One region of the Micromonospora sp. NBC_01638 genome, then DNA from elsewhere that is predicted to be linked to it. Evidence: riboswitches for the same ligand, from Rfam matches in the RefSeq annotation. Region 1 holds a riboswitch; each other region holds the start of a gene.

Region 1 (4,746 bases):
CGTACAGGTACATCGAGGAGAGCTTGCCGATGGTCGGTGCGGCCAGGAACAGGTTCAGCGACTGGGACTGGTCGATGAACGGGGCGCGGGCGGCGGCCAGGTCGATCAGCGCCCGCTGCGGCAGCTCCCACGCGGTGCGGAACAACTCCCGGACGCCGGCCGGCAGCTCCGCGATGTCCTGCACCGACCCCTCGGCCCGCTTGATCGCCGACCGGACCCGGTCGGTCCACAGACCACGGGCCTTCAGCTCGCGTACCAGAGCGGTGTTGACCTGGAGAAATTCCCCCGACAGGGTCTCACGCTTGAACAGGTTGGACACCTGCGGCTCGATGCACTCGTAGCACCCGGCGATCGAGGCGATGGTCGCGGTCGGTGCGACCGCCACCAACAGTGAGTTACGCAGCCCGTACGCCTCGACCTGCTCCCGCAGGGCGGCCCAGCGCGCGGTCTGCGTGCCCTCGACGCCCCACAGGTCGGGTTGCAACTGACCCCGCGCGGCCCGAGTCTGCCCGTACGCCGGGTGCGCGCCGAAGCGGCGCGCCAGGTCGGCGGAGGTCTCCAGCGCGGTCAGGTACAGCTCCTCGCTGATCTGGGTGGACAGCTTTCGCGCGGTCGGGGAGTCGAACGGCAGCCGCAGCGCGAAGAACACGTCCTGCAGGCCCATGAGCCCGAGCCCGACCGGCCGCCAGCGGGGGTTGCTCGCCGCCGCCTGCCGGGTCGGGTAGTAGTTGATGTCGATGACCCGGTCGAGGAAGGTCACCGCGGTACGGACCGTGGCGCGTAGCCGCTCCCAGTCGATGCCGCCGTCGCCGAGGTGGGCGGCGAGGTTCACCGAACCCAGGTTGCACACGGCGGTCTCGGCGTCGCTGGACACCTCGACGATCTCGGTGCAGAGGTTGGACAGGTGCACCACGTTGCCCGGTTCGGCGGTCTGGTTGCACAGGCGGTTGGCGGCGTCCTTGAAGGTCATCCACCCGTTGCCGGTCTGGGCGAGGGTCCGCATCATCTTTCCGTACAACTCCCGCGCCGGGACCTGCCGCACGTAGCGGCCCTGCGTCTCGGCCTCCCGGTACGCGGCGTCGAACCGCTCCCCCCAGAGGTCGGGCAGCTCGGGCACCTCGTGCGGGTCGAACAGCGACCACATCTCGTCGGCCTCGACCCGGCGCATGAACTCGTCCGGGACCCAGTTGGCCAGGTTCAGGTTGTGGGTACGCCGGGCGTCCTCGCCGGTGTTGTCCCGCAGCTGGAGGAACTCCTCGATGTCCGGGTGCCACGGCTCCAGGTAGACGCACGCCGCGCCCTTGCGTCGGCCGCCCTGGTTGACCGCGGCGACGCTCGCGTCCAGCGTGCGCAGCCACGGCACGATCCCGTTGGACTGCCCGTTGGTGCCGCGGATCAGCGCGCCCCGGGACCGGACCCGGGAGTACGCGATGCCGATGCCGCCGGCGAACTTGGACAGGTTGGCGACCTGGGCGTACCGCTGGTAGATCGAGTCCAACTCGTCGAGCGGGGAGTCGACCAGGTAGCAGGAGGACATCTGGGTGTGCCGGGTCCCGGAGTTGAACAGCGTCGGTGAGCTGGGCAGGTAGGCCAGGCTGGACATCAGTCGGTAGAAGTCGGCCGCCTCGTCCGGCGTACGGGACAGCCCGCAGGCCACCCGCAACAGCCAGTACTGCGGGGTCTCCAGCACCAGCCGGCTGGTGGGGTGGCGCAGCAGGTACCGGTCGTACACGGTGCGCAGGCCGAAGTACTCGAACCTCCGGTCGCCGTCCGGATCGATGGCGTCGTCGAGCATCGTGGCGTGTGCGGCGACGAACGCGGCGGTGTCGTTACCGATCAGGCCCTCGGCGTGGCCGACCCGGATCGCCGCGCTGAACGAGGTGACGCCCTGCCGACGCACCTCCTTGTCGACGTAGCCGGCCAACAGCCGGGCGGCGAGGCGCGAGTACTGCGGTTCCTCACCAATCATCTCGGCCGCCGTCTGGATGGACAGCCGATCCAGCTCGGCCGTCGTCGCGCCGTCGTACAGGCCGCTGATCGTGCGGGTGGCGACGCGCATCGGGTCGACGTCGGTGAGGTCGTCAGCCCACCGCTCGACCGCCCGGACGATCTTGTTCACGTCCACGGATTCGGTGGCGCCGTCGCGCTTGCGGACCTGCATCGGCGTGCGCCGCAGGGTCGCGTCGCTGCTGGCCGGGACTACCTCGGTGACTGTCACCACTCACTCCTCGCGAGTTCGAGACCTGATGGCCCTCGGACGCGAGAAGACAGACACCGGCGGACACACGCCAGCGAGGCGTGGGTCAGGTGGCGTCAGCCGTCCCACGCGGCCTCGGACCGCCGCCCACCCGGGTGCGGGTGTGCGGCGCGCTGGCAGGTCTTCGGACTCGCGGACACGACCGGGCTCGCCGGTCTCCTACTGGCCGTCGCTTCCCAGGCCGATTGGTGGCCCAGTGCTGATGACGGCGGTCGTTCCCACTCACCGCTGCGGGACAGTCCCGGATTTTCACCGGGTTCCCTCTTGCCTCGACCACATCGGATGACGCGGCCGAACCAGCTGCGCTCGACACCATATATAGGGACGCAGCCGTTGTCACACACCACATGTCGGTCTTCGGCGTGTCGGCGGCCGGTCTGGTGATGACCGTCACCAGACTCGTCCAGCCGACCCGGGCGGCTGCGACAAAGATTCGATCTATCAGGTCAATGGATGCATCGAACGTCGAGCACACTCCGCCGGCAAACGGTGCCCAGGAGCGAACATCCAATCTTCACGGTGTCCACTTCGCTCGCCGTGCCAGAGTGCGCGGGTCCCCCAGCCGAGCAGGAGGTCGAAAACATTAGATGTATACGGCCCGAGGGTGATCAACCTCGTTGACGCACCGAATCGACCCTCCGTATACTTTTCGTGATCATCTGATCTTTGGGCCTAGAGCCGGGCGAGGAGCGCATGCCGCAGATCACTGCCGTCACCGTCGAGGACGTCCGCTTCCCCACCTCCCTGACCGCCGACGGGTCTGACGCCATGAACAAGGACGGCGACTACTCGGCGGCCTACGTCGTGCTGCACACCGACGGCGTCGACAGCGCGGGTGCGCCGCTCGCGGGTCACGGCCTCACCTTCACCATCGGTCGGGGCAACGACATCGTCGTCGCGGCGGCGGTCCACCAGGCACAGCGCCTCGTGGGCCTGGATGTGGCGACGATGGCAGCCGACATGGGGGCGGTCTACCGCCTGCTCACCTCCGACTCACAGCTGCGGTGGCTCGGGCCCGAGAAGGGCGTCGTCCACCTGTCGCTGGCGGCCGTGCTGAACGCCTCGTGGGACATGGTCGCCCGGGTTGCCGACAAGCCGCTCTGGCGGCTGCTCGTCGACATGTCCCCCGAGCAGCTCGTCGACATCGCGGACCTGCGCTACCTGTCCGACGCGCTGACCCGGGACGAGGCTCTGGCCATCCTGCGCGCCAAGCAGAGCACGCGGGCCGACCGTCTCGCCGAACTCGACCGGACCGGCTACCCCGCCTACACCACCTCGGCCGGCTGGCTGGGCTACGGCGACGACAAGCTGCGCAGGCTGTGCCAGGAGGCGGTGGACACCGGCTACGGCTACGTCAAGCTCAAGGTGGGCGCCAGTCTCGACGACGACATCCGCCGATGCACGATCGCCCGGGAGATCCTCGGCCCGCACCGCAAGCTGATGATCGACGCCAACCAGGTGTGGGACGTCGGTCAGGCGATCGAGTGGGTCAAGGCCCTCGCCCAGTTCACACCGCTGTGGATCGAGGAGCCGACCAGCCCCGACGACATCCTGGGCCACGCGGCCGTCCGCCGCGCCGTCGCTCCCATCGGGGTAGCCACCGGCGAGCACTGCCACAACCGGGTCATGTTCAAGCAGCTGTTCCAGGCCGGGGCCATCGACTTCTGCCAGTTGGACACCGGCCGGCTGGCCAGCATCAACGAGATCGTCGCCGTGCTGCTCCTCGCCGCGAAGTTCGGCGTCCCCGTCTGCCCACACGCCGGCGGTGTCGGGCTGTGCGAGATGGTCCAACACGTTTCGGTGCTCGACTACGTCGCGATCTCGGGGGATCTCACCGACCGTGTCACCGAGTTCGTCGACCACCTGCACGAGCACTTCACCGATCCGTGTGTCGTCCGGGACGCCGGGTCAGGCAGCGGATATGTTCTTCCCAGCCGGCCCGGCTACTCCACCCAGATGCGTCCCGAGTCAGTTGCGCGGTACCGGTTCCCCGACGGCGACTACTGGGCTGCGGCAGAGCCGACTACCGTGTCATCTCCGGAGCCGTACGTGATCGCAGGTGGGACGGCCACCCCCGCCGGCCGCTAGGAGGTGTCATGTCTCGCACCGACGAAGTGGTGAACGGGATCAAGCGGATGATCCTCGAAGGGTCGTTCAAGCCCGGGGATCGGCTGCCCGTCGAGAAGGATCTCGCCGAGTCGCTCGGCGTCTCACGGGGATCGCTACGCGAGGGGATGTCGGCCCTGTCGATCCTCGGCATCGTCAACATTCGCCAGGGTGACGGCACCTACGTCACGAACCTCGACGCGCCGCAACTGCTGGCCCCGATGGGCTTCGTGGTGGACTTCCAGGGCCAGGGCGACCCACGGCACATCCACACCGTTCGACGGCTGCTGGAGTGTGAGGCCGCCCGGTTGGCGGCGACCAGGATCACCGACGAGGCCCTCGCCCAGGCAGGGGCACTGCTCGACGAGGCGGCCCAGATGGTC
Region 2 (4,746 bases), 1.5 Mb from region 1:
CGCCAACCAGGTCGCTCTCGCACTGCGCGACGAGGCCCGCGATCTGGAAGCCGCCGGCATCCGCATCATCCAGGTCGACGAGCCCGCCCTGCGGGAGACACTGCCGCTGCGCCGGGTCGCGCAGCGCGCCTACCTGGACTGGGCGGTCAGGGCGTTCCGGCTCGCCACCAGCGGGGTCGCCGACGCCACCCAGATCCACACGCACCTGTGCTACTCCGAGTTCGGCGAGGTACTGCCCGCGATCGACGCCCTCGACGCCGACGTCACCAGCATCGAAGCGTCCCGGTCGAAGATGGAGATTCTCGACGATCTGCGCACCACCGGCTACGAACGGGGTGTCGGCCCCGGCGTTTACGACATCCACTCCCCCCGCGTACCGGAACAGGCGGAGGTCACCGACGCGCTACGCCGCGCCGTCGCGGCGGTGCCCGCCGACCGGCTCTGGGCCAACCCCGACTGCGGCCTCAAGACCCGCGGCTACCCGGAAATCGAGCAGGCCCTGACCCGCCTCGTCGCCGCCGCCGCCGATATCCGCAGCACGCTCAGCTGAGCGAACGGTGGGGCGGCGGCCTGCCGCCGCCCCACCGCGGCCCCTGGCAACGCTCCGCCGCCGATATCCGCCTTGACCACTCGGGCACGGCAGCGTCAACCTGCGGCGACGGAAACCCGCCGAGCACGGGAATCCGGACGGCGGGCGAGGATGGCGGCGAGGATCTCCGCGCCGTCGACGACCCTCGGGCCGGGGCGGTTGAAGTAGGCGGGCCCGTCGACCACCCACACCTGCCCCCGCCGCACCGCGGGCAGGTCCGCCCAGCCGGGTTGCGCGGCCGCTACGGACAGCTCGTCGATGGTTCGCTCGGGTGTGAACCCGCACGGCCCGAACACCACCACCTCGGGAGCCAGGTCCGGGACCACCGACCACCGGTGCGGGGTGCTGTGCGCACCCGGCCCGAGCAGCAGAGACCGTCCACCCGCATAGCTGATCTGCTCCGGCACCCAGTGCCCGCCGGGCATCAACGGGTCGAGCCACTCGACGAACAGCACCGTCGGCGCGCCGGGCACCGGCCCCGGCATCGAGGCGAGTCGGCGCTCGCTGTCGGCTCGGATCTCCGCCGCCCGGCCTTCGGTGCCGGTCAGGGCGGCCACGGCGTCGACCGTGTCCAGGATCCCGTCGATGGTCCTCGCCTCCAGGGACACCACAGTGGTGTCGAGATCGATCAGACGAACCGCGTCGTTGACCCGCTCGTAGGAGACCGCACACACATCGCACAGGTCCTGGGTCAGGATCAGGTCCGGCTTCAAGTCCTCCAGCATGGCGACGTCGAGCTGGTACAGCGATGATCCTCGGTGCGCGTCACCGGCGATCGCCGCCGAGATCTCCCGACTCGTCAAGGCCTCAGGCAGGGAGGTCGCGGTCACCGCCGGGATGTCGGCCAGGGCCCCCGGTGGCCAGTCACACTCGTGGGTACGCCCGACCAGGTGCCCGGTCAGGCCAAGCATGGCCACGATGTCCGTGGCCGCCGGCAGCAGTGAAACGATGCGCACACCCGCCTGCCTACCAGGCATGACCACGCCACGTCCACTGCGACAGCGCGACCACGGCGGCGGTCACCGACCGTCGCTACGAACCGAGCGCGAGGCGCACCCGAGCGCGACGAACGCGGCCGCGCACCATGACCAGGTGCGCGGTGGCCACGTCGGTGGGCGGCACCGCCCGGTCCCACCGGTCGGCGGTGACCTTGACCGCGACCTCCATCGAGCTGCGACCGGCCCAGGTGATCCGGGCGTCGACGTGCACGACATCGCCGACCCGCACCGCGCGCAGGAACGCCGTCTCGTCGATCGCGGCGGTCACCGCTGGCCCATCCGAATGCCGGGCGGCGACCACCCCGGCCACCGAGTCGATGAGGTTGAGGAATCCGACCCCCGTGCACCGTACCCATCAGGTTGGTGTGGTGCTGATCCATGATCTGCGACAGGGTCAGGTGCGACGCCGACGGCGCTCGGCCGGCGATCGTGGTGGTGTCGTGCACAGCGGTAGTCCGTCCCTCGGGAAACCACACCGCCGGAACGCGGACACACGCTGAGGAGCACGCACCGGCATACTCCGGCCGGCACGTCACCCGCTCAGCCCACCCGCGAGGCCGACGGCAGCGCACACGATTGTGTACGCAGCGCGGGCAGGTCTTCGGACTCGCGGGCCCGACCGGCTGCACGCCGGTCCCCTACTGGCCGTCGCTTCCCAGGCCACTGGCCCAGTGCTGATGACGGCGGTCGTTCCCGCTCACCGCTGCGGGGCAGCCCCGGATTCCCACCGGGTTCCCTCTTACGGCACCCGGCCAGCTTACCACCGGGCGAACCAGCGCCGGGGCGAGCATAGCTGGTCACCGCAGCTGCCCATCCAGCCCGACAGCGCGGCGGCACAGCCTTTCACATTCGTGACACAGGGCTGGAACCGGAGCGTATCCAACTTTTGTTATCTGAGGAAAAAGATCGCGACCTCTTGCGCAAAGCCTCGCCACGGTGAGGATATTCAGATGCGTCGTCTCCCTCAGGCTCCCCGACGGCTGGCCTCGGGCCTGCTCGCGCTCGCCCTCGCCTCGGCGGTCACACTGCTCGCGTCCGCGCCGCCGGCCGCAGCTCACGGGACCCTCGCCATGTCCACCCCGGTGGCCGGCGCCACGGTGAGCGAGCCGCTGACGTCGGTGCAGCTGTACTTCACCGAGAAGGTCGCCGCCAACGCGTACTTCACCATTACCGCCCCAGGTGGCAGCCGGGTCGACAACGGCTGGTCGTACGGGGAGCCGAAGCCGCTAAACAAGCCGGTGCGGGAGTACTTCCTGGTCAACGGGCAGTTCGAGCCACGCGAATACACGACGGGGTTCCCGGCGGTGGTGGCCCTCGCGCATCTGCCCGCCAAGGGTCAGTACTCGGTGAGCTACCTGTCGGTCGCGTCCGACGGTGACACCGTGCGGGGCACGATGACGTTCCGCTACAACGGGCGGGCGACGGCGGCGCCGCAGGGGTGGAGCCCGCCGACGAACCAGCCGGACCCGGCGCTGCTGGCCGCCACCGAGCAGCACAAGTCGTCCGGGCAGGCGTCTGCGGTACCGACCACACCAGTCGAGTCGGCGACCGCACCGGCGGCGGCTCCTCCGGTCGAGTCGACCGACGACGACGGCCCCGGAGCGATGGTCTGGGTCGGCTGGGCGGTGGCGGCCGTGGCAGCGGTGGCCGGATTGATCGCTTGGCGTCGTCGCTCGGCTTCCCGGGGAAGGCCCATCGGCCGGAGCCGCACCCCGGGGACGACCGCCGGCCGACGCAGTTCCGGTGGCCGTTCCGGACACAAGACCGTCGGCGGCAAGACCGGCGCTCGTTCCGGGCACAAGTCCGTCGGCAGCAAGACCGGCGCGATCACAGGCGCCAATGGGCCCGCCACCGGCGGCAGGCGGCGACCCAGCACCCTACCGGCGGCGCGTCAGGGCAACGCGGCTGTCGTGGCCCGGACGGACGTCGCGGTCGATCTGGTTCCGACCGACCGGGAGGCAAAGGCTCTCGGCAGGACGGACAGTGAGTCGAAGCCCGGGCTCGTCACCCCGGCGTCGGCGTCCGACGTGGACGTCGCCGCCATGGCACCGGAATCCCGGCTGAGCAACACCCACCTGACGCTGCTCGTCGGTGGTCTGGTGCTGGCCCTGCTGGCCGGCTTCGGGCTGGCCCGCATCGGCATCGCCGACCAGAGCCCGGCCGCCACCACCGCACGCCAGCCAGTCGGCGGGTCCCCGACCTCGGGGCAGGCGGTGTCCGCCGGTGATGGGCACCAACACGCGCCGGGGATCGGACCCCACACCCATCCGGGTGACGGCTCAACCGGCGAGACACTGGCCACCGGGACGACGGTCAGCGCCAACGGGTACACCCTGCAACCACTCGAGCGGTCCCAACCGCCCGGCGTACGCGCCGACTACCGGTTCCGGATCGTCGGCACCGACCGCCAACCGGCGACCCGCTTCGCAGTCGTCCACGACAAGCCGTTGCACCTGATCGTGGTGGGCCGCGACCTGACCGGCTACCAGCACCTGCACCCGACGATGGCGCCAGACGGCACCTGGAGCGTCCCCCTGACGCTGGCCCGACCCGGCGCCTACCGCGTCTACGCCGACTTCTCCGTCACCGCGCCCAACGGCACGCAGATCCCCCTCGTGCTGGGCGTCGACCACACCGTGCCCGGCGCACACATCCCCGTTGCGCTGCCGCCAGCGCAGGCCAAGGCAACGGCCGGGCCGTACGTGGTATCGATGAGCGGCACCCCGACGGTGGGGGTGACGGCGCCGATGCACTTCCAGGTCAGCGCTGACCCGACCATACCCGTGCAGCTGGAGCGGTACCTGGGCGCGTACGGGCACCTGGTCGTCGTCCGTGAGGGCGACCTCGGGTACGTGCACGTCCACCCCGAGCCGGAGTTGGTCGACGGGACTGTCAAGTTCTGGCTGACCGCCCCGAGTTCGGGCCGGTACCGGGCGTTCTTCGACTTCCAGGTCGGCGGCACGGTGCACACCGCCGAGTACACGATCAACCTGCCCTGAGCGGAAGTTTGCGAATCTGACCCCTAAAGCCGGGAACTGGTTCCCGCCGTCGGCCGACTCAATCTCGACGGGCATGGCGCGATCGGGACGGGGTGCGTTGATGACGGCCAGTCCAGTACGAGCGCAGTGGGATCCAGAACGGTCACTGCATTTGAAGGCA
Region 3 (4,746 bases), 1.4 Mb from region 1:
GACCAGCAGACCGGTGGCGGTGGCGGCCCGGTCGGCGAGGCCCAGCACGGCGAGGGCCTGCGCTGCGTACCCGGTGGAGTAGGTGTCGGTGACCCCGGCGCCGGTGTACGGCTGGTAACCGCCGTCGGTCTCCTGTGCGCCGGTCAGGAACGCTTTGGCCGAACCCAGCGGGTCATCCTGGCCGCCGAGCGCGTGCATCGTCAGGACGGCGAGCGTCGTGGCGGCGAGGTCCGGATCGCAGAACTCGCCTGGGCTGAGCCAGAGGCCACCGAAGGCCTCGGTCGCGCACTGCTGCTCGGTCAACCGGGTGACGGTCACGGCGGGCGGCGTGACGCCGGCCCGCTTGAGCGCGAGCAGCGCGGTCGCGTGGGTCAACGGTCCGCTCGATCCGGCGAAGTCACCCGCGGCGGCACAGCCGGCATCGAAGTCGGTCGCGGCGCACACCCGATCGGTGAGCGTGGCGATCAGGTCCCGGTCGCCGAACGTGCGGGGATCGCCGCCGGTGATCGTGGCGAGGAGCGCGAGGTTGGCGACGTTGGCAGTGTGTGGTGGGGCGGTGTCGCCGTTCGGGAAGATCGCGGCGTCGACGTGTGCCCGGAGGTAGTCGACGATCTTCGTGAGGGTCTGAGCCTGACCGCCGGTCCCGGCCAGGGCGGTGGCGACGGCAATGGTCCGGTAGTAGTCGACCCCGCCGTTGTCGACGTGGTCGCCGTCGGTGAGCTGCCCCACCAGGTAGCTCGCGACGGCCTTGACCTGGGCTTCCGTCGGCCGCGCCGGCTCGGGCGTCCCGGTCGGGGTTAAGGTCGGAGTTGCGGTCGGAGTCGGAGTCGGGCCGGTCGCGCGTACCGAGGCGGGGGTGAAGCTCGGTGCGCCGGTGGTGCCACCGATGTCGGTGCCGCCGAAGACCCACGCCTCGACCTCACCCGGGCCCGGTCGCTGCGACATCGCGCCGAGTGGACTGTAGGTCCAGTGGTCCTGCCCGGCCGGGGCGATCCAGTAGGACCAGTAGGCCGTCGCCGGCGGCGTCAGCTGGCACGCCTCGTCGGCCGGCGTCGGGTGCTCGGCGCCGGCGTCGAAGTCGGGCGAGCCGATCCGGCAGATGAACCCGGGCCCGTCGTGAGCGGTGCCGGTCGTGGTGAAGCCCGCCTCGTGCAGCAGGTCCAGACCGGTGGTCGGGGTGGCGTCGCAGCCCCGCAGCAACGGCCCGCCCCACGCGCCGAAGTCGACCGCGACGACAGCGCCCTGGGTCGGGGTGCAGGACTCCAGTGGATCGGCGAGCGCCGCACGGGTCGGCACCACCAGCGCCAACGCGCCGAGCGTCACCGCGGCGACCAACGCCAACCACGGCGCGGAACTCCGCGACGTTCGACTGACCAGTGGGGACATGGCGACTCTCTCAGGGGGTAGCGGCGCAGGCGCGGACGCGGACCCCGAGGACAAGTCCCGGAAATCTGGCTCCGCGCCGTGTACCTCGACGGCGCTGCGGTGCACTATCCAGCCAGGTAATCCGACTCGTCCCGAAACGGGACCTACGGCTGCGGGCCAGCGCCGGACTTTGACCGGCTTCCCCTGACTGCTGGATCGCGGTCATCGGACCACAGCAGCAACCACCTCGTCAACGCGAGGACGTGTCATCTACCTAACAGCGCGCGGTAGGGCTTTCCTCCCATACCGTGACCGCGTCATCGCGTGGGGGAACCCGGTGGGAATCCGGGGCTGACGCGCAACGGTGAGGACGGTTCACCCGTCCCGAGCCCGACTACCCACGTGGTGACGCAGCACCTGCGGTATCCGTCCCACGCGTCCTGCGGCCGGCCCGCCCCGCTCCGCCGGCTCTTCCGCTGGGTCCCGGGTCGAGGCAGTCGTGCCCCGTACCCCAAGGAGACCTGATGTCCTCGCGCCTTTCCTCCGGCAGTCGCCGGAGACGTCTCGCGGCCGTTCCCGCCGCTGCGCTGATCGCCACCGTCGTCGCGGTCGCGGCAGGGGCCGCACCGGCCGCCGCGACCTCGACGGCGGCACAGATCGCCACCGCCAAGACCAACGGCGTCGCCTACCTGCGCACCCTGCAGGCCACCGACGGCAGCTACGCCAGCGGCGGGCTGTCGAACGAGTGGGCGTTCAGTGCGTTCGCCCCCGCCGGTGTCGCGGCCGTGGACGTCTATCCCTCCGGCGACACGACCAAGAACGCCCGCACCGTGTACCGCAACCAACTCTCGGCCGCGTCCTGGCCGAGCACTTCTCCCGTCGTGACCGACTACGAGCGCGGCGTCCTGAACGCCTACGCCGCCGGCATCGACCCCGCTCGCGTCTCGCCCGCCCGCAACCTGATCGCCGACACCATCGCCTACTGGCAGACCGGCTCGGCCGGCTACTACGGCCCGCCGGCCAACGTCAACGGCACCATCTTCGCCACCCTCGCCCTGGCCGGCGCGAAGACCCAGACCGGTGCCGCCCGCGTACCGCAGGCGCTGCTCGACCTGTCGGTCACCCGGATCCGCAACAACCAGCACAACGACGGCGGCTGGACCTTCACCCAGGCCGAGGGCAACCCCACCCAACTCGCCGCCGCCAGCGACATCGACATGACCGGCGCCGCCATGGCCGCCCTCTGCGTCGCCGGCGTTCCCAACACCGACACCGACATCGTCCAGGCGAAGAACTTCCTCAAGGGCAAGCTCGTCAACTCCTCGGGTGCCTTCACCTCGATGTTCGGCGTCAACACCGACTCCAACGCCTGGGCCGTCTCCGGGCTCAACGCCTGCGGCATTCCCAGCCAGGGCACCGACTTCACCACCACCGCCGGTAAGACCCCGATCGACTTCCTCCGCGCGCAGCAGCTCACCGGCGGCGGGTTCAAGTACCTCACCACCAACACCACCCCATCGGCGTACGCCTCGATCGACGCGGTGCGGGCCCTGGCTGGCGCGGGCTACACCGCCGCTCCCCCGACCCCGGTCACCGCCGGCGCGCCCACCTGGGTCGCGGCGAGCGGATTCACCGCCGGCACCGCCACCCGGCTCGCCGTGATCATCGACAACAGCAGCGGCAGCATCAAGCCGTGCGCGGTCACCCTCACGCCGACCGCCACCACCACCACCCTCGGCGCCGTGCTGGACGCCGCCATCGGCGCAGCCGCCCCCAGCGGCTGCGTCACCGCCCTCAACCCGACCAGCGGCACCGGCACCATCACCTCGATCAACGGCCTGGCCAACAGCGGCTCCTCCACCTGGACGGTGTCCCGCGACGGCGGCACCCCGGTCACCGCGACCCGCGGCACGACAGTGACCGTCGGCGACACCATCTACCTGCGCTACGGCGTCTGATCAACCTGCGTCGCGTCGACGTGACCAGCGGCAGCGGGTGAGCCGGCCGCTGGTTACGTCAACGTCGGACCGGCTACCCGCACGAATCGTCGACAGGGTCGGCAGGGCGAGGACGCGCACCCCTGAGTCTCGGGCGGGTGCTTCGAGGTTGGAGGCCCCGGCGAGGCGGCCCTCCAGGCGGGCGAGGCGACGCCGGGCATCGTGCAGTTGCTGGCGAAGCTGGTGCGCCTGGGCTTCGCTCGCGCCGAGCTGCCGGCGGCAGGCATCGAGGCGGTTGAAGTCCGCGACGGCAAGGACAGCCACCTCCCGGCCGTCGATCGTCATGACCAGGTGGTCGATCTTCCTGCGCATGGGCCGTCTCCCGACGGGCGATGGGGAAGCTACAGCGCCCCGCGGGGCCCCGCAGATCTGCGGGGCCCCGCAGACGGTCAAGCTGGTGGCGACTGGGCGGTGTCGGCCAGCAGCAGGGACAGTTCCCGGACCAGGTCGTTCATCGACTGGCCGCTCTGCGCCTTGACCAGACCGAGCGCCAGATCCGCCAACAGGTAGAACCCGAGCGTGCGGGCCTGCTCGGAGCCGAACGCCGACATCAGGGCCTCCGCGCCCGCGAGGTCACCGCGGTGTTTGGCCGCGATGACGCCAGCGGCCCGCTGGACGATCTCCGCCGCCTGCGGGGTATACCCACTCATGCCGGATCAGATCTTCGGGGTGGCGGCGCGGGCGGCGTCGAAGCGGGCGGTGACGTCGGTCCAGTTGACCAGGTTCCACAGCCGATCCACGTAGTCCGGGCGGACGTTGCGGTACTGCAGGTAGTAGGCGTGCTCCCAGGCGTCGAACACCAGGACCGGGGTAGAGCCCTGCCCGACGTTGCCGTGGTGATCGTAGACCTGCTCCACGATCAACCGCTGGCTCAGCGGCTCCCAGGCCAGGACACCCCAGCCGGAACCCTGCACGCCCTTCGTCGCCGCGGACAACTGCCCGGCGAAGCCGTCGAAGGAGCCGAAGTGCTCGTCGATGGCCGCCGCCAGCTCACCGTCGGGGCGGTCGCCGCCGTCCGGGGACAGGTTGTTCCAGAAGATCGAGTGCAGGACGTGCCCGGACAGGTTGAACGCGAGCGTCTTCTCCAACCCGACAAGCGTCGAGTAGTCGCCCTTGTCGCGGGCCTCGGCGAGCCGGTCGAGCCCGTCGTTGGCGCCCTTGACGTACGCGGCGTGGTGCTTGTCGTGGTGCAGCTCCAGGATCTCGCCGGACATGGCGGGCTCGAGTGCGCCGTAGTCGTAGGGCAGGTCGGGCAGGTTGTACACGGCCATGGGGTACGTCCTCTCAGTGCTGCCTTAGTGTGGCTGTTGCCATTATCTTGCAACAAGGGCGCGGATGTCGTTAGGGGACGTGATTGATCACAGAAGCATCGGATCGGGTGGTG

What was found. Region 1 has a riboswitch for cobalamin ahead of OG811_RS24970 (ribonucleoside-diphosphate reductase subunit alpha). Riboswitches for the same ligand answer to the same signal wherever they lie in the genome.
Region 2: another riboswitch for cobalamin. It lies ahead of OG811_RS31650 (hotdog domain-containing protein); the one in region 1 lies ahead of OG811_RS24970 (ribonucleoside-diphosphate reductase subunit alpha).
Region 3: another riboswitch for cobalamin. It lies ahead of OG811_RS31585 (prenyltransferase/squalene oxidase repeat-containing protein); the one in region 1 lies ahead of OG811_RS24970 (ribonucleoside-diphosphate reductase subunit alpha).

What each region holds. Positions count from the first base shown of each region.
Region 1 is NZ_CP109273.1:5,362,858-5,367,603, reverse strand. It holds gene OG811_RS24970 (ribonucleoside-diphosphate reductase subunit alpha) at 1-2,161, opposite strand, end outside; cobalamin riboswitch at 2,355-2,573, opposite strand; gene OG811_RS24965 (enolase C-terminal domain-like protein) at 2,951-4,345, shown strand; gene OG811_RS24960 (FadR/GntR family transcriptional regulator) at 4,354-4,746, shown strand, end outside.
Region 2 is NZ_CP109273.1:6,815,319-6,820,064, forward strand. It holds gene metE (5-methyltetrahydropteroyltriglutamate--homocysteine S-methyltransferase) at 1-550, shown strand, start outside; gene OG811_RS31645 (ABC transporter substrate-binding protein) at 646-1,545, opposite strand; gene OG811_RS31650 (hotdog domain-containing protein) at 1,622-1,897, opposite strand; cobalamin riboswitch at 2,162-2,359, opposite strand; gene OG811_RS31655 (copper resistance protein CopC) at 2,538-4,586, shown strand; partial or broken gene OG811_RS31660 (DUF4291 family protein) at 4,687-4,746, shown strand, end outside.
Region 3 is NZ_CP109273.1:6,802,004-6,806,749, forward strand. It holds gene OG811_RS31580 (prenyltransferase/squalene oxidase repeat-containing protein) at 1-1,386, opposite strand, end outside; cobalamin riboswitch at 1,480-1,610, opposite strand; cobalamin riboswitch at 1,663-1,786, shown strand; gene OG811_RS31585 (prenyltransferase/squalene oxidase repeat-containing protein) at 1,890-3,323, shown strand; gene OG811_RS31590 (hypothetical protein) at 3,324-3,647, opposite strand; gene OG811_RS31595 (superoxide dismutase) at 3,752-4,012, opposite strand; gene OG811_RS31600 (superoxide dismutase) at 4,019-4,633, opposite strand; gene OG811_RS31605 (Fur family transcriptional regulator) at 4,744-4,746, shown strand, end outside.